DNA from 3 places in the Cupriavidus alkaliphilus genome. Region 2 is predicted to be linked to each of the others. Evidence: predicted binding sites of a transcription regulator. Region 2 holds the regulator's gene; each other region holds the start of a gene.
The links. Region 2 encodes FNR, which switches genes on or off when oxygen is low (the NO sensors DNR and NnrR bind a similar motif). Its sites were predicted from a motif close to TTGATNNNNATCAA; they were not measured.
Positions count from the first base shown of each region.

Region 1 (4,362 bases), on a different contig from region 2:
GACTGCGTCGTCGAGCAGCTGCACCTGCAGGTTCAGGTAGTTCAGCCCCTGGGCGATGCTGTCGTGCAGCCCTTGCGCCACCAGGTTGCGCTCTTCCACCACCGCGAGCTGGCGCGCGGTGGCGGACAGGCGCAGGTGTTCCAGCGCGGTGCCCAGGTGCTGCGCCAGCGTCTGCAGCAGTTGCCGGTCCGACGGCGGCAGCTTGCGCGGCGTGCGGAAGTGCAGCGCGAACATGCCGGTGGCGCCGCGCTGGCTTTCGATGCGGAACGCCGCCAGCGACTGGAAGCCGTCGCGGCCGCACGGTGTTTCGTCGGCCGCGCCGGCACGCGCCGCCCCGCGCAGGTCGACGATGGCGATCACGGCCTCGCGCGTGGCATCGCCGCAATGGCAGCCGTTGGCCGACGCGCAGGAATCGGCCTCGGCCAGCGCCGCCGGCAGGCCCGCGGCGGCCAGCAGGTGCATGCGGCCGTGGCGGCTGTCGAGCACGCGCACGCTGCCGCCATCGGCATCGAACTGGCGCATCACCCGCGCCAGGAAGCCCTGCGCCATGGCCTCGGCGTCGGCGGCCTGGTTGAGGAAGGCCGCCATCTCGTACAGCGTTTCCAGGTCGCGGTTGTGGCGCTCCAGTTCGGCGGTCTTCTGCGCCACGCGGGCTTCGAGGTCGTGGTACAGGCCCTGCAGCTCGTCCGCCATGCGGTTGAAGCCCTCGCTGAGCGTGCCGAACTCGTCGCGGCTCTCGACCGGCAGGCGCAGCGAGAATTCGCGCGCGGCCATGCGCCGCAGGCCGTCCTGCAGGCGCAGCACCGGCAGGATGATCCACAGGTAGAGCAGGTAGATCACGGCGACCGTGCCGATGCAGGCCATCAGCGCCAGCGCTGTCTGCGACAGGCGCAGCAGGTCGGTCTTGCGCGCGCTGTCGTGTTCGATCATGCCGACCAGGCGGTCGGCCTGGGCGACGAAACCCGGCAGCGCGGCAATGTATGCGGCCGGCGCCGGGCCGGCGCCGGCCAGCGGCCGCAGCCGCTGTTGCCAGTCATGGGTGACGCGCGCCAGTTGCGTATGGATGGCGGGCTCGTCCGGCAGGAACAGCGGCCGCGCCGCGTCGCCCTTCTTCAGTAGCGCCAGCGTGGTGTCCAGCGCCTGCACCTGCGCGGCCAGGTCATTGGCGCGGCCCGCGTGCGCCAGCGCCAGCTCGATCGCCACGCGGTTGGCGCGCATGCGCAGGCTGCCGGCATCGTTGATGGCGGCGCCGGCGCCTTCCAGCTTCCAGGACAGCCACAGCGTGCCGGAGATCATGCCCAGCACCACCAGCAGCACGGCCAGCGACAGCGAGATGATGCGAGTGGAAAGGCGATGGCGCAGCGCCGGCAAGGCGGACGCAGCCGTGGCGGCAGGAGGATCGGTATCAGGCATGGCGGTATCGGGGGCTACCAGTGGGACCTGTCGCGGGCTTGTCGCTGGGCCGGGCAACGGCCCGACGGCCATGGCAACAAGGGTCACGCAGGGGTCGGAAGCGATTTTCCCCGCGCGAGCGGCAGTGCTATCTGCGTCAGATCAAGGAAACCCGGCTTTGGCGCGCGTATGTGCGGGCAGCGGCGCATCGCGGGCATGGCGTGTGGCGCCAGGGCGGGTTCCGTCACGCAGTGATCTTTCATGGCGGCCCGGACTTGGCCCTGGTCAAGTCCCTGCGCGGCGCGGCGGCCTAGCATCGGGCCTTTTGTCAGGACTGGTGAGAAGGAGCGATGGCCGTATCCATTTCAATCGGCGCACGAATGCGTCACCGCCGTCACGCCGCGGGGCGCGCATGAAAGGCGCGGATCTCGACTACGCGCGCGCGCCGCGGCCTGCGCTGGTGTTCGGGTGCCTGCTGCCGGCGCCATGGCTGGGCGCGGCCGCGGGGCTGTTGCTGGCTGCGGGGCCGGCGGCGGGTCTGCCTGACCGCTTCGCGCCGCTGGCGCTGGCGGCGGTGCATGCGCTCGCGCTGGGCATGCTGCTGCCGGTGATGGTCGGCGCGCTGTTCCAGATGATGCCGGTGGTGGCGCGCGTGGACGTTCCCGGTGCCGGGCGGCTGGCGCCGTTCATGGCCGCGACCGGCGCGGCGGCGGCGGTCGCGCTCGGTTTCGGTTTGCTGGGGGGTGAGCCGGTGGCGATGCGGGTTGCCGCTGCCCTTGGCGCGGTGCTGCTGCTGGCGGGCGCGGTGCTGCTCGCCGCGGGCCGGCGCGTGGCCGCGGTGGATGCCACCACGCGCACGCTGGCCGGCATCGGCGCGCCGCTGATGGTGGCGATGGTCGCCGGCATCGCGCTGGCGGGCACCTTCGGCGGGCTGTGGCGCGTGCCGGTGGCGCAGGCGCTTGGCCTGCATATGGCGTGGGCCCTGGGCGGCTGGCTGGCGGCGCTGGTCAGCGGGGTCGCGGCCACGGTGCTGCCGATGTTCTGGCAGACGCCGCGCGCGCCGGCGGCGCTGGCGCGCTGGCTGCCGTTGGGGCATTGGGGCCCGCTGGCGGTGTTCAGCGCCGCGCTGGTGCTGTGGCCAGGGGAACCGGTGCTGGCACGCGCCGCGCTAGTGGTGTGGCTGTCGTTCGTCGCGGTGGTGGGGGCATGCGGGCTGGCCGGCACGCTGCGCGCGCGGCGGCGCCACGATCCGCTGTGGCTGTTGTGGCCGGTCGCATGCGCCAGCATGCTCGGCGCGGCGGTGCTGGGGGCGGCGGCCGTGGTGCTGCCCGGGGTGGCGCTGCCGCTGGCGTGGTGGGCCGGCACGATGGCGCTGGTCGGCGTGGGCGTGCTGCCGGTGACGGCGATGCTGGGCAAGATCGTGCCGTTCCTGGTCTGGCTGCACCTGCGCCGGCTGCTGCCGCCCAGGGCGCGCGTGCCGGCGATGCAGGTCATCATCGCCCCGGGCCGTCAGCGCGGGCAGGCGTGGCTGCTGCTGGCGGCCTACGCGGTGCTGCTGGCGCTGCCGCTGGCGCCGGCGCTGCTCGCCCGCGTCGGCGGGCTGCTGCTGGCGGGGGCCAATGCGTGGCTGGGATGGCAATTGCTGGCGGCGCTGCGGTGCATGCGGCAGATGAGGAAGGGCGGTGGACTGCCGCCGCGCTCGGGTTTCTGACAAAGTCTGCCTGCTGCGGGTTTGCTCCCTTCTCCCGCCCGCGGGAGAGGGAGTACACAAGCGGGAGTTGAAACCGCGAAGCAATGATGGTCAGCCGGCCGCCGGTGCCAGCCCCGCCGGCTTTTCCCCCGTCAGCAGATAGTGCATCAGTTCCGCCACCGGCCGGATGGCCTCGCCGAACGGCAGTGCGCCGCGGCCGCGGAAAAACAGGCCGCGTTCCACGTCGCCGCGCACGGCCTGCGCCAGCTTCAGGTCGATGCAGAACTGGCCGATGCGCGCGATGCCGTCGCGCAGCCCGCAGGCCTGCAGGCAATCGAATCCTTCCAGGCATTCGCGCACGCGCGCGCGGCGCTGCAGGCGCGCTTCGCTCGACAGGTAGCGCTGCAGCCATGGCGTCAGCACCGCGCGCGCGGGCAGGCCGGCCACGCTGGTGAATTCACGCAGGGTTTCGGGCCGCGCGGTGGCCAGCACTTGCTTGAAGGCCGGGTGCGCATCGCATTCCTCGGTCACGGCAAAGGCCGTACCCAGCTGCACCGCGGCGGCCCCTTCGCCCAGCCAGTGGCGCACCTTGGCGTGGCTGTCGACGCCGCCGGCCAGGATCAGCGGGATGCTGTCCCAGGCCAGGCCCAGCTGCGCGAACAGCTCGCGGCATTCGCTCAGCACGCGCGAGAACGAGAAGCGCGGCTCGGACAGGTCCTGGATGGTTGCCGCACCCAGGTGGCCGCCGGCGTGCGCCGGGTGTTCGACCACGATGGCGTCGGGCAGCCGGCCCTTCTTCATCCAGCGGCGCAGCACCAGGCCGATGCCGCGCGCCTCGGACAGGATCGGGATCAGCGCCACCTTGGGATGGCCGGCGGTCAGCTCCGGCAGGTCCAGCGGCAGGCCGGCGCCCATGACAATGGCATCGGCGCCGCTTTCGCAGGCTTGCCGCACCAGGGCCGCGTGCGAGCCGACGGCCTTCATCACGTTGACGGCGATCAGGCCGCGGCCTTCGGACGCGGTGCGCGCGGCGCGGATTTCGCGGTCCAGCGCCTCGAGGTTGGCGGCTTCGATGGCGGGCTTGTCGCGGCTGCCGCGGATGCGCGCCATCAGGTCGGGGTGGTGGTGGCGCAGGTCGATGCTGGCGATGGTGCCGACGCCGTTCTCGCGCGCGACGGCGCCGGCCAGCCGGTGGGCCGAGATGCCGATGCCCATGCCGCCCTGCACGATCGGCAGCAGGCGACGGCCGCCCAGCTTGAGCCAGGGGTGATTCATAAACG
Region 1 is NZ_JACHWE010000006.1:116,294-120,655, forward strand. Features, by position in the region: gene FHX60_RS20695 (type IV pili methyl-accepting chemotaxis transducer N-terminal domain-containing protein) at 1-1,413, opposite strand, end outside; gene FHX60_RS20700 (hypothetical protein) at 1,805-3,103, shown strand; gene FHX60_RS20705 (NAD(P)H-dependent flavin oxidoreductase) at 3,194-4,357, opposite strand.
Region 1: the regulator FNR is predicted to act here: its motif matches at 1,668-1,681, upstream of FHX60_RS20695 (type IV pili methyl-accepting chemotaxis transducer N-terminal domain-containing protein).

Region 2 (4,362 bases):
ACCTCGATCCAGCTGCGGTCCTCTAGCTTCTTGATCACTTCCGTGCTCACCGTCACACCGCGGATTTCCTCGATATCGCCGCGGGTCACCGGCTGGCGGTAGGCGATGATCGCCAGGGTTTCCATCACCGCGCGTGAGTATTTTGGCGGTTTTTCCGGATTCAGGCGGTCGAGGTATTCCCGCATTTCGGGCCGGCTCTGGAACCGCCAGCCGCTTGCCAGCGCCACCAGCTCCACGCCGCGCGGGCGCCAGTCCTGGCGCAGCTCATCCAGCAGCACGCGGATGGTGTCTGCGCCGACGTCATCGTCGAACAGGCGGCGCAGATCGTTGACGCGCAACGGTTCCTGCGCGCAGATCAGCGCCGTCTCGAGGACGATCTTCGCCTCTTGGGTATTCATGTTGATGGTGTGCAGCCTGTCTTTGCACCTGCTCCCGGACGTATCCGGGGCACCGGAGATTTTGGATACAGCGGTGCCAAAGCCACCGCCATCTCATCGCGCAGCGAGCCGGATACCTGCCGTACCCAGGCCGTGCACTTCCCTTTCTTTGCATCGAGTTGCCGGGGCTTCCGGCAGGAGATCGTCCGCATGCCATCATGGACCGGCCAGCGAACCTCTTGCGTCGCTCGTCCGCACAAACGGACATCGCAATCGGCGAACTGAACGCCTCGGACGCAAGAAAATACGGGTATCGGGAGCAAGGCCGGCATCTACCACGCCGCAGCGCCAACCGGACTTTTGAACCAGATCTTTTGAACCGGATGGACCGCGGGGACTGGCGCTCATCGAAAGCCTTCCGCTTCCCGCGTCCCGAGCGCGCCTTCGGATAGGAAGACCGCCAGGCGCTGTTCGCCGCTGCTTACCGCAGCCTGTCTGACTCCGCGCGATACCGCAATGCTGGCGATTGTATGGCATTCCCGCCTCCGGCTGCAACCATCATCCTGCTTGCGCGGGGTGCCGGCGCCGCAGAATGCCGCGTGCGGCATCAAAACACCAGACAAAAGCCCTGTTCTGCCAGCGAATGTGGCAGCAGCACCGCACGCGTAATGCCAAGTCCGCCGAACGCCATCACGGCGAGGCCCGCGCCCAGGCGTACGCCCGGCCGCCGCGACCACAACCTGAGGTAGCCGGACAGCCCGGACAGCACCAGCAGGTTCGGCAGCGTGCCAAGTCCGAACACACCCATCACCAGCGCGCCCGAGCCGGCATTCCCTGCCAGCAGCGCCAGCGTCAGCGCACCGTAGACCATGCCGCACGGTACCAGCCCCCAGGCCAGGCCCACGCCATAACGCCCGGCCAGCCCGCCGCGCGCCCGCAGGAAAGCCGGCAACGCGCCAGCAAGGCCGCCGGCCCGGCTGGCCACCGCCGTGCCGGCACGCGCCGCCAGCCGCTCCAGCCAGTCCACGGTAAAGGTACTGCCACGCATCAAGCGCCATCCCGACCACAGCAGCATCAGGCTGCCTGCGCCGAACAACCAGCGTTGCACCGGCAGATAGTCCTGTTTCCAGGCCGTGGCGCCGGCGGCGCCCAGCGCGGCACCGAGCAGCATATAGGTGCTGATCCTGCCAAAGTGCATCACCAATAACTCGCCAAGCCAGGCAGTCCGGCTGCGCACCAGGCTGACCGGTGCCCCCACGCCGCGCCGCTGCTCTACGGCCAGTGCCACTCCGCCGCACATGGCGGCGCAGTGCACCCCGCCCAGCAGAGCGAGCAGGAAAACGCTGATCAATACACCAAATGTCAATTCTGTCTCCCTGCCGGATCACATCGCACGGTAAAATGCTCGTATCGTGCCCCGCTGCCATTTCTAGCAGGTTCCAATTGCTCACTTCCATCCCCATTACCGAGATGTCGCCCCGCTGCTCCACCTGTGCGATGGGACAGCTGTGCCTTCCGGTTGGCATGTCGCAGCAAGACCTTGCCAAGATCGACACGCTGGTGCAGGAACGCATCCGCGTGCACAAGGGGGAAACCCTCTACCGCATGGGTGACCCGCTCACCGCGGTATACGCTATCCGCTTCGGTACGCTGAAGACACATGTCACCACCGAAGACGGTCGCTCGCAGATTACCGGGTTCCACCTGCCTGGTGAAATCGTCGGCCTCGACGGCCTGGGCGAAATGCAGCATGCGTCCGATGCGACCGCGCTCGAAGACACCGAGGTATGCGTGGTCCGCATGAACGATCTGCAGACGCTGTCGGCCGACCTGCCTTCGCTGCAACAGCAGTTCCTGCGTCTGATGGGCAAGGAAATCACCCACGACCAGTTGATGCTGGTTACCCTCGGCTCGATGCGCGCCGAAGAACGCCTGGCCGCCTTCCTGATCAATCTGTCGGAGCGGCTGTCGGCACGCGGTTATTCGGCGTCCGAGTTCGTGATGCGCATGAGCCGCGAAGAGATCGGCAGCTACCTGGGTCTGAAGCTCGAGACCGTCAGCCGCCTGTTCTCGCGCTTTGCCGAGGCCGGGCTGATCCAGATTCGCCAGCGCCATGTCAAGCTGATCGACATCGACGGCATCAAGCAACTCTACAGCCGTTCCTGCTGAACCGCCGCGGCGTTGCCGCGCCGCCTGCGGCGCCGGCAACGCGGCGGTCCTTCCCTATTCCAGTTCGTCCGTATCCGCCAGCCGCGTCGGCATGGTGTACAGCGTCAGCCCGCTGGACAACGCACAAAACACCCACGCCAGCAGGAAGCCGACGGTATAGACCGACTCGCGCGACGATTCGATCGGATGGCCGAAGAATTTCAGGTCGCCCGGATCGACGACGGAAAAAACCGTCGCCGTCGCCAGGCCCGCCATCAGAAAGCCCGGCCACAGCACCCACATCAGCCAGCGCAACCTCATGGCTGCCTCGCTGCCGCGGACTTGGGCGCCACCGCTTCCACCTTCTCGACCACCAGGCCATGCCGCGTCGCACCCTGGACCGGCATGTCGGGGTGCGCCGACGCCAGCCAGATCGTCACGCCGCACGCCACCATGGCCACCAGCGGACCGGCCATCAGCAGCCATGGCCACGGTTCCTTCCACCACGGATTGCCTTGCTGACTCATCTTGCCCCCTTCGTCCTGGCGACTACGCCAGTAGTCGCCTAGCTTCACAAATCGCGCGGCACGATAAAACTGGTGGATTGCCGGATTTCGGCATGCCCCTGCTCCGTGCCTTCGCTCGTTACCGTTACGTTGATCTTGTGCGTGCCCTGGCTGGCGGCCTCGATCGGCACGCGGATGCGGATCGGCAGCAGCCGGTTGGAAGTTGGCGCCAGCGATTCGGCCTGCTTGTCGTATTCGACCGTCAGGCCCTTCAGTTCATCGCTGTCGGCACGCACGCGGATCTGCATCGGCGCTTCGGTGGTGTTGATCAGCTGCAGCCGATAGACGTTTTCGATCCAGCGCCCTTCCACCTCGCGGCCCAACGCACCGCGGTCGCGGATGATATCGACCTTCAGCGGCGTGCGCAGCATGATCGACGCCATGAACCCTGCCAGCAGCGCCACCCAGATCACCGAGTAGATGATGACGCGCGGACGCAGCAGGCGCTTGCGCGAGGCCACAGCGGACAGGCCCTTGCGCATCGCGTTTTCCGAGGTGTACCGGATCAGCCCGCGCGGGTAGTCCATCTTGTCCATGACCTGGTTGCAGGCGTCGATGCAGGCGCCGCAGCCGATGCACTCGTACTGCAGGCCATCGCGGATGTCGATGCCGGTCGGGCACACCTGCACGCAGATGCTGCAGTTGACGCAATCGCCAAGCCCCGCCTGGTGATGGTCGGTCTTGCGCGAGCGGCTGCCGCGCGGCTCGCCGCGGCCGACGTCATAGGTCACGACATAGGTGTCGCGGTCCACCATCACGCTCTGGAAACGCGCATAGGGGCACATGTACTTGCACACCTGCTCGCGCATGAAGCCTGCGTTGCCCCACGTGGCGAACGCATAGAACAGCATCCAGAACGCCTGCCAGGGGCCCAGCGACAACGCCAGCACCTCGCCACCCAGCTCGCGGATCGGCGCAAAGTAGCCGATGAACGTGAAGCCGGTCCACAGTGCGATCAGCACCCACAGGAAATGCTTGGTTGCCTTGATGCGGAATTTGCGCAGGCTCCACGGATCCCCGTCGAGGCGGATGCGGGCGATGCGGTCGCCTTCGACCCGCCGCTCGATCCACATGAAGATCTCGGTGTAGACCGTTTGCGGGCACGCGTAGCCGCAGAACAGCCGCCCCGCGATCGCCGTGAACAGGAACAGCGCCAGTGCAGAGATGACCAGCAGCACCGCCAGGTAGATGACGTCCTGCGGCCACAGCACCAGCCCGAAGATATAGAACTTGCGCTCGCCAAGGTCAAACAGCACGGCCTGGCGTCCATT
Region 2 is NZ_JACHWE010000001.1:1,055,074-1,059,435, reverse strand. Features, by position in the region: gene scpB (SMC-Scp complex subunit ScpB) at 1-398, opposite strand, end outside; gene FHX60_RS05015 (sulfite exporter TauE/SafE family protein) at 985-1,743, opposite strand; gene fnr (fumarate/nitrate reduction transcriptional regulator Fnr) at 1,821-2,546, shown strand; gene FHX60_RS05005 (hypothetical protein) at 2,601-2,846, opposite strand; gene FHX60_RS05000 (FixH family protein) at 2,843-3,052, opposite strand; gene ccoG (cytochrome c oxidase accessory protein CcoG) at 3,097-4,362, opposite strand, start outside.

Region 3 (4,362 bases), on a different contig from region 2:
CGGCTGACGCTCAGCTGCAGCCGCTGCTGGCCGTCGATGCGCCAGCCCAGCTTGCCGCTCAGGTTATAGACGTTGGAATCGAACAGATCGCCCTGGCTGGGCTCCGGCGCAATGCGGTGGCCTTCGGCATCGTAGGGGCTGCCGATGCGCTGCGCGCCCAGGTGGAAGGCATAGTCGATCGGCCCCTGGCTGCCGGAGAAGTGCTGCTGCACGTTGGCGCTCAGCCCTTCCTTGCTCAGCCGCGTCAGCGGCGTGCCCAGCGTGACCGTGGTGTCCGCGCTCGGCGGCCCGCCGGCCTGGCGCGTGGTGATCGAGATGATGCCGCCGCTGGCACCCGCCCCGTAGAGCGCGCTGCTGCCGCGCAGCACCTCGATGCGCTCGATATTGCTGGGGTCGATGGTGGCCAGGTTGCGCGCCGAATCGCGGTTGGTGTTCAGCGGGATGCCGTCGACCAGCACCAGCGCGCTGCGCCCGCGCAGCGTCTGGCCGAAATCCGTCACCGTGCGGCTGGAATCGGCCATGCCCGGAATGACCTTGCTCAGCATGGTGGCAAGGTTGGTCGAGCCCGTGCGCAACTCGTCCAGTTCCTCGCGCTCGATCACCGTGACCTGCCGCATCGGGTTGACCAGGTCGCTCTTGATACGGTCGACCCGCACCTCCACGGCATTCAGGCTACCCGCTTCCACCGACGCGGCCTGGGCCTGGGCCTGGGCCTGGGCGGCGGAGACAAGCGGCATCGTGCCCGCTATGGCGCAGATCAGCAGGGACAGCGGGCGAGGACGAAGGGCGAAACGGATAGAGGTGGCCGGAAGTTTTTGCATGGTGGCTGCAGGCGCGCGCGGAGGGATTTAATGATTTGTAACAAAACCGGGAATGATAATGATTCCCGATTGTGTTAGCAAGCGCTGGTGTGGCCGTGGTTATGTTTGGCAAGGCATATGGCAGCGCAGGAAGCGATCCGAACCGGCCCTGGTTGCCGTGATAGAGTCGGTCTTCATTCACGCCGGTACGCACAGCATGACCGACCCGATCCCGCCTATCGTCCCGGCGCAAACCGCCCTGGTAGTCATGCACTACCAGACCGACATCCTGGCCCTCTTTCCCTCCGTCGCCCCCACCTTGCTTTCCAATACGCGCAAGCTGTGCGACGCAGCGCGGTCCCGGGGGGTCAGCGTCTATTTCGCCAAGATCCACTTCAGCCCGGGCTATCCGGAAGTCAGCGCGCTGAACCGCAATGGGCAGGGAATCAAGCGGCTTGGCCTGTTCGTCGACGACCAGATCTCGCCCGAACTTGAGCGGCGGGACGGTGAGCCGCTGATCGTCGCCCATCGCGCGAGCGTGTTCTTTGGTACCGACCTGCAGGTACGCCTGTCCGCCCAGGGCATCGATACCCTGCTGATGGTGGGCATTGCCTCGACCGGCGTGGTGCTGTCATCGGTGGCGTATGCGAGCGATGCGGATTTTCGCCTGTTCACGGTCAAGGATTGCTGCTACGACCCGGACCAGGTCGTGCACGACCATCTGTTTGCCACGGCATTCGATTCGCGCACCACGGTGCTGTCGCTCGCTGACGCCCTGGCACTGCTTGGCTGAGCCCTCCGGCAGCCCGGGGCGCAACGCGGGCACACCAACGACTGAGGAGAACCCATGTTTGACCACGTCAAATTCGGAGTCAGCGACTATGCAGCAAGCAAGGCGTTCTTCCTCAAAGCGCTGGAGCCGCTCGGTGTAGCGGTGGTGTCGGAAGGGCCGCCGGCCTACGGTGTCGAACTCAGCGCAAAGGGCAAGGCTTCGTTATGCCTGTTCCAGACCGACGAGAAGCCCGCGCACCTGCACCTGGCGTTTACCGCCGAGACACGGCAGCAGGTCGACGCCTTCCATCGCGCAGCATTGGCGGCCGGGGCCAGGGACAATGGCGGCCCGGGGCTGCGGCCGCACTACCACGCGAACTACTATGCGGCGTTCGTCATTGGTCCTGACGGGCACAACATCGAGGTGGTTTGCCAGGCGCCCGGCGCGTAACCCTCCAGGCAAAGCACCTGTCGTCATCACCGCGCTCCTGGTCGCAACCAAGGGGAGGCGCCAGCCTGCCGCTTCGGATTGATGCTCGTCAAGCGTGCATCCACGCCGGCATCTACGCTGAGTAAAGCGCCCCGCTCCTTGATTCCGCATCCCCTTCGCCAGGAGACTCATCATGTACCAGCGCATCCTGCTCGCCGTCGATGGCAGCCGTTCTTCGGACCTGGCCCTGAGCCAGGCCATCATCATCGCCAGGGCGACCGGCGCCGAGGTCAAGGCCCTGTTCGTGGCGGACGACACCGATGTCTTCTTCGAAGCCAGCTACTTCAACCCGAAAGAACTGGTCGACAGCATGATCGCGCATGGCCGCAAGGCACTCGATGCGGCCTCCGTCAAGCTCAGCGAGGCAGGCGTGCCGAACCTGATGCAACTGGATGAAAAGCCGGTGGCGCCTGGCCAGGTCTCGTCGACCATCGTTGCCGAGGCCGATGCCTGGAATGCCGACCTGATCGTGCTTGGCACGCATGGACGCCGCGGCGTACGGCGCTTGCTGATGGGCAGCGTATCGGAAGGCGTCCTGGCCAAGACCAGCAAGCCCGTGCTGCTGGTTCGCAGCGAAATCGAAGGCTAGGTCCTAGACTGCAGGCATGTGGCTGACCAGGAGCAATCATGCCGAACGTTCATGTGGTACCCAGCGGGGGTAAATGGAAGGTCGAAGTGGAGCGTGGCACACAAGACACGCCGACTTATGACAGCGAGGACGCAGCAATCGTCGCCGCGACGGCGCTCGCCAGGAAGCTGCAGGGTGAACTGCTCGTACACGGGGCGGACGGGGCGATTCGCATCCGGAATTCCTTTGGTAATGACGCCCGAGACGTCAGGCGGTAGGCGTCGACGCGGTGCGGGACACCGCCCTCGCCGGCGACCCTTTGCGTCAAGGCGGGAGGGTGCCGGCCGCGGCGGGTACGAAACCTGCAAACGCATGCTGGCATCCGCACTCACCGCATCCTTGCCATGAAACCCGTCACGCTGATTGGCGCCCCCACCGACATCGGGGCCGGCACGCGCGGCGCCTCGATGGGCCCGGAGGCGCTGCGCGTCGCCGGCCTGGCGCAGGCGCTGTCACGCAACAAACTGCAGGTCGAGGACGCCGGCAACCTGGACGGTCCGGCCAATCCGTGGCAGCCGCCCCGGGACGGCCTGCGCCACCTCGACGAAGTCCTGGCGTGGAACCGTGCGGTCTATGACGCCTGCCTCGGCACCCTGCAAGCCGGTCGGCTGCCGTTGCTGATGGGCGGCGACCATTGCCTGGCGATCGGCTCGATCAGCGCCGCGGCGCGCCATTGCCGTGACACCGGCAAGACCCTGATGGTGCTGTGGCTCGACGCGCACGCCGACGCCAATATCGGCACCACCACGCCTACCGGCAACATGCATGGCATGCCGGTGGCCTGCCTGTGCGGAGACGGTCCCGCACCGCTGACCACGCTGGCCGGCGCGGCGCCGGCGGTGCAGCGCAGCGCGATCCGGCAGATCGGCATCCGCAGCGTCGATGCGGAGGAGAAGCGCCGCCTGCACGAATTACATCTGGCGGTGTACGACATGCGCTACATCGACGAGAACGGCATGCGCCACACCATGCAGCAGGCGCTGGCGGGCATCGACGCGCAGACGCACCTGCACGTCAGCTTTGACGTGGATTTCCTCGACTGCGTGATTGCGCCCGGCGTGGGCACGACCGTGCCGGGCGGGCCGACCTATCGCGAAACCCAGCTGTGCATGGAAATGATCGCCGATACCGGCCAGCTGGCATCGCTCGACGTGATGGAACTGAACCCGGCCTGCGACGTGCGCAACCAGACCGCGCAACTGGCCGTGGACCTGGTGGAAAGCCTGTTCGGCAAATCGACGCTATGGCGTCCGCCGGCCGGTTAAAAAGTTGCACGGCGTGCCTGTCGATACTTCAAAGCCGTGCACGGGCGCCGCCATGACGAAGCGCCGATGAGGTGCTATATTGGGAGCCATCGTTTCCTAATTGGCCAATCTGGCAGCATGACCGCAACCCAGCCCCAAGTCCCCACGCGCACACGCGGCCGGGGCCGCCCGCGCGAGTTCAACGTCGACCAGGCGCTGGACCGGGCCGTGCGCGTGTTCAGCGAACGCGGTTACCACGGCGCTTCGATCTCCGACCTCACCCGCGCCATGCGTCTCGCGCAGGGCAGTCTCTACAAGGCGTTCAAGGACAAGCAATCGCTGTTCATGGCGGCGTTCGATCGCTACCGCGCCCAGCGGGCAGAAAAGCTGCACCGGGCCATCGACAACGCCGGCAGCGGGCTGGACCGC
Region 3 is NZ_JACHWE010000002.1:186,507-190,868, reverse strand. Features, by position in the region: gene FHX60_RS07525 (TonB-dependent receptor) at 1-821, opposite strand, end outside; gene FHX60_RS07520 (cysteine hydrolase family protein) at 1,018-1,593, shown strand; gene FHX60_RS07515 (VOC family protein) at 1,648-2,022, shown strand; gene FHX60_RS07510 (universal stress protein) at 2,195-2,650, shown strand; gene FHX60_RS07505 (DUF2188 domain-containing protein) at 2,689-2,907, shown strand; gene rocF (arginase) at 3,034-3,954, shown strand; gene FHX60_RS07495 (TetR/AcrR family transcriptional regulator) at 4,072-4,362, shown strand, end outside.
Region 3: the regulator FNR is predicted to act here: its motif matches at 2,101-2,114, upstream of FHX60_RS07510 (universal stress protein).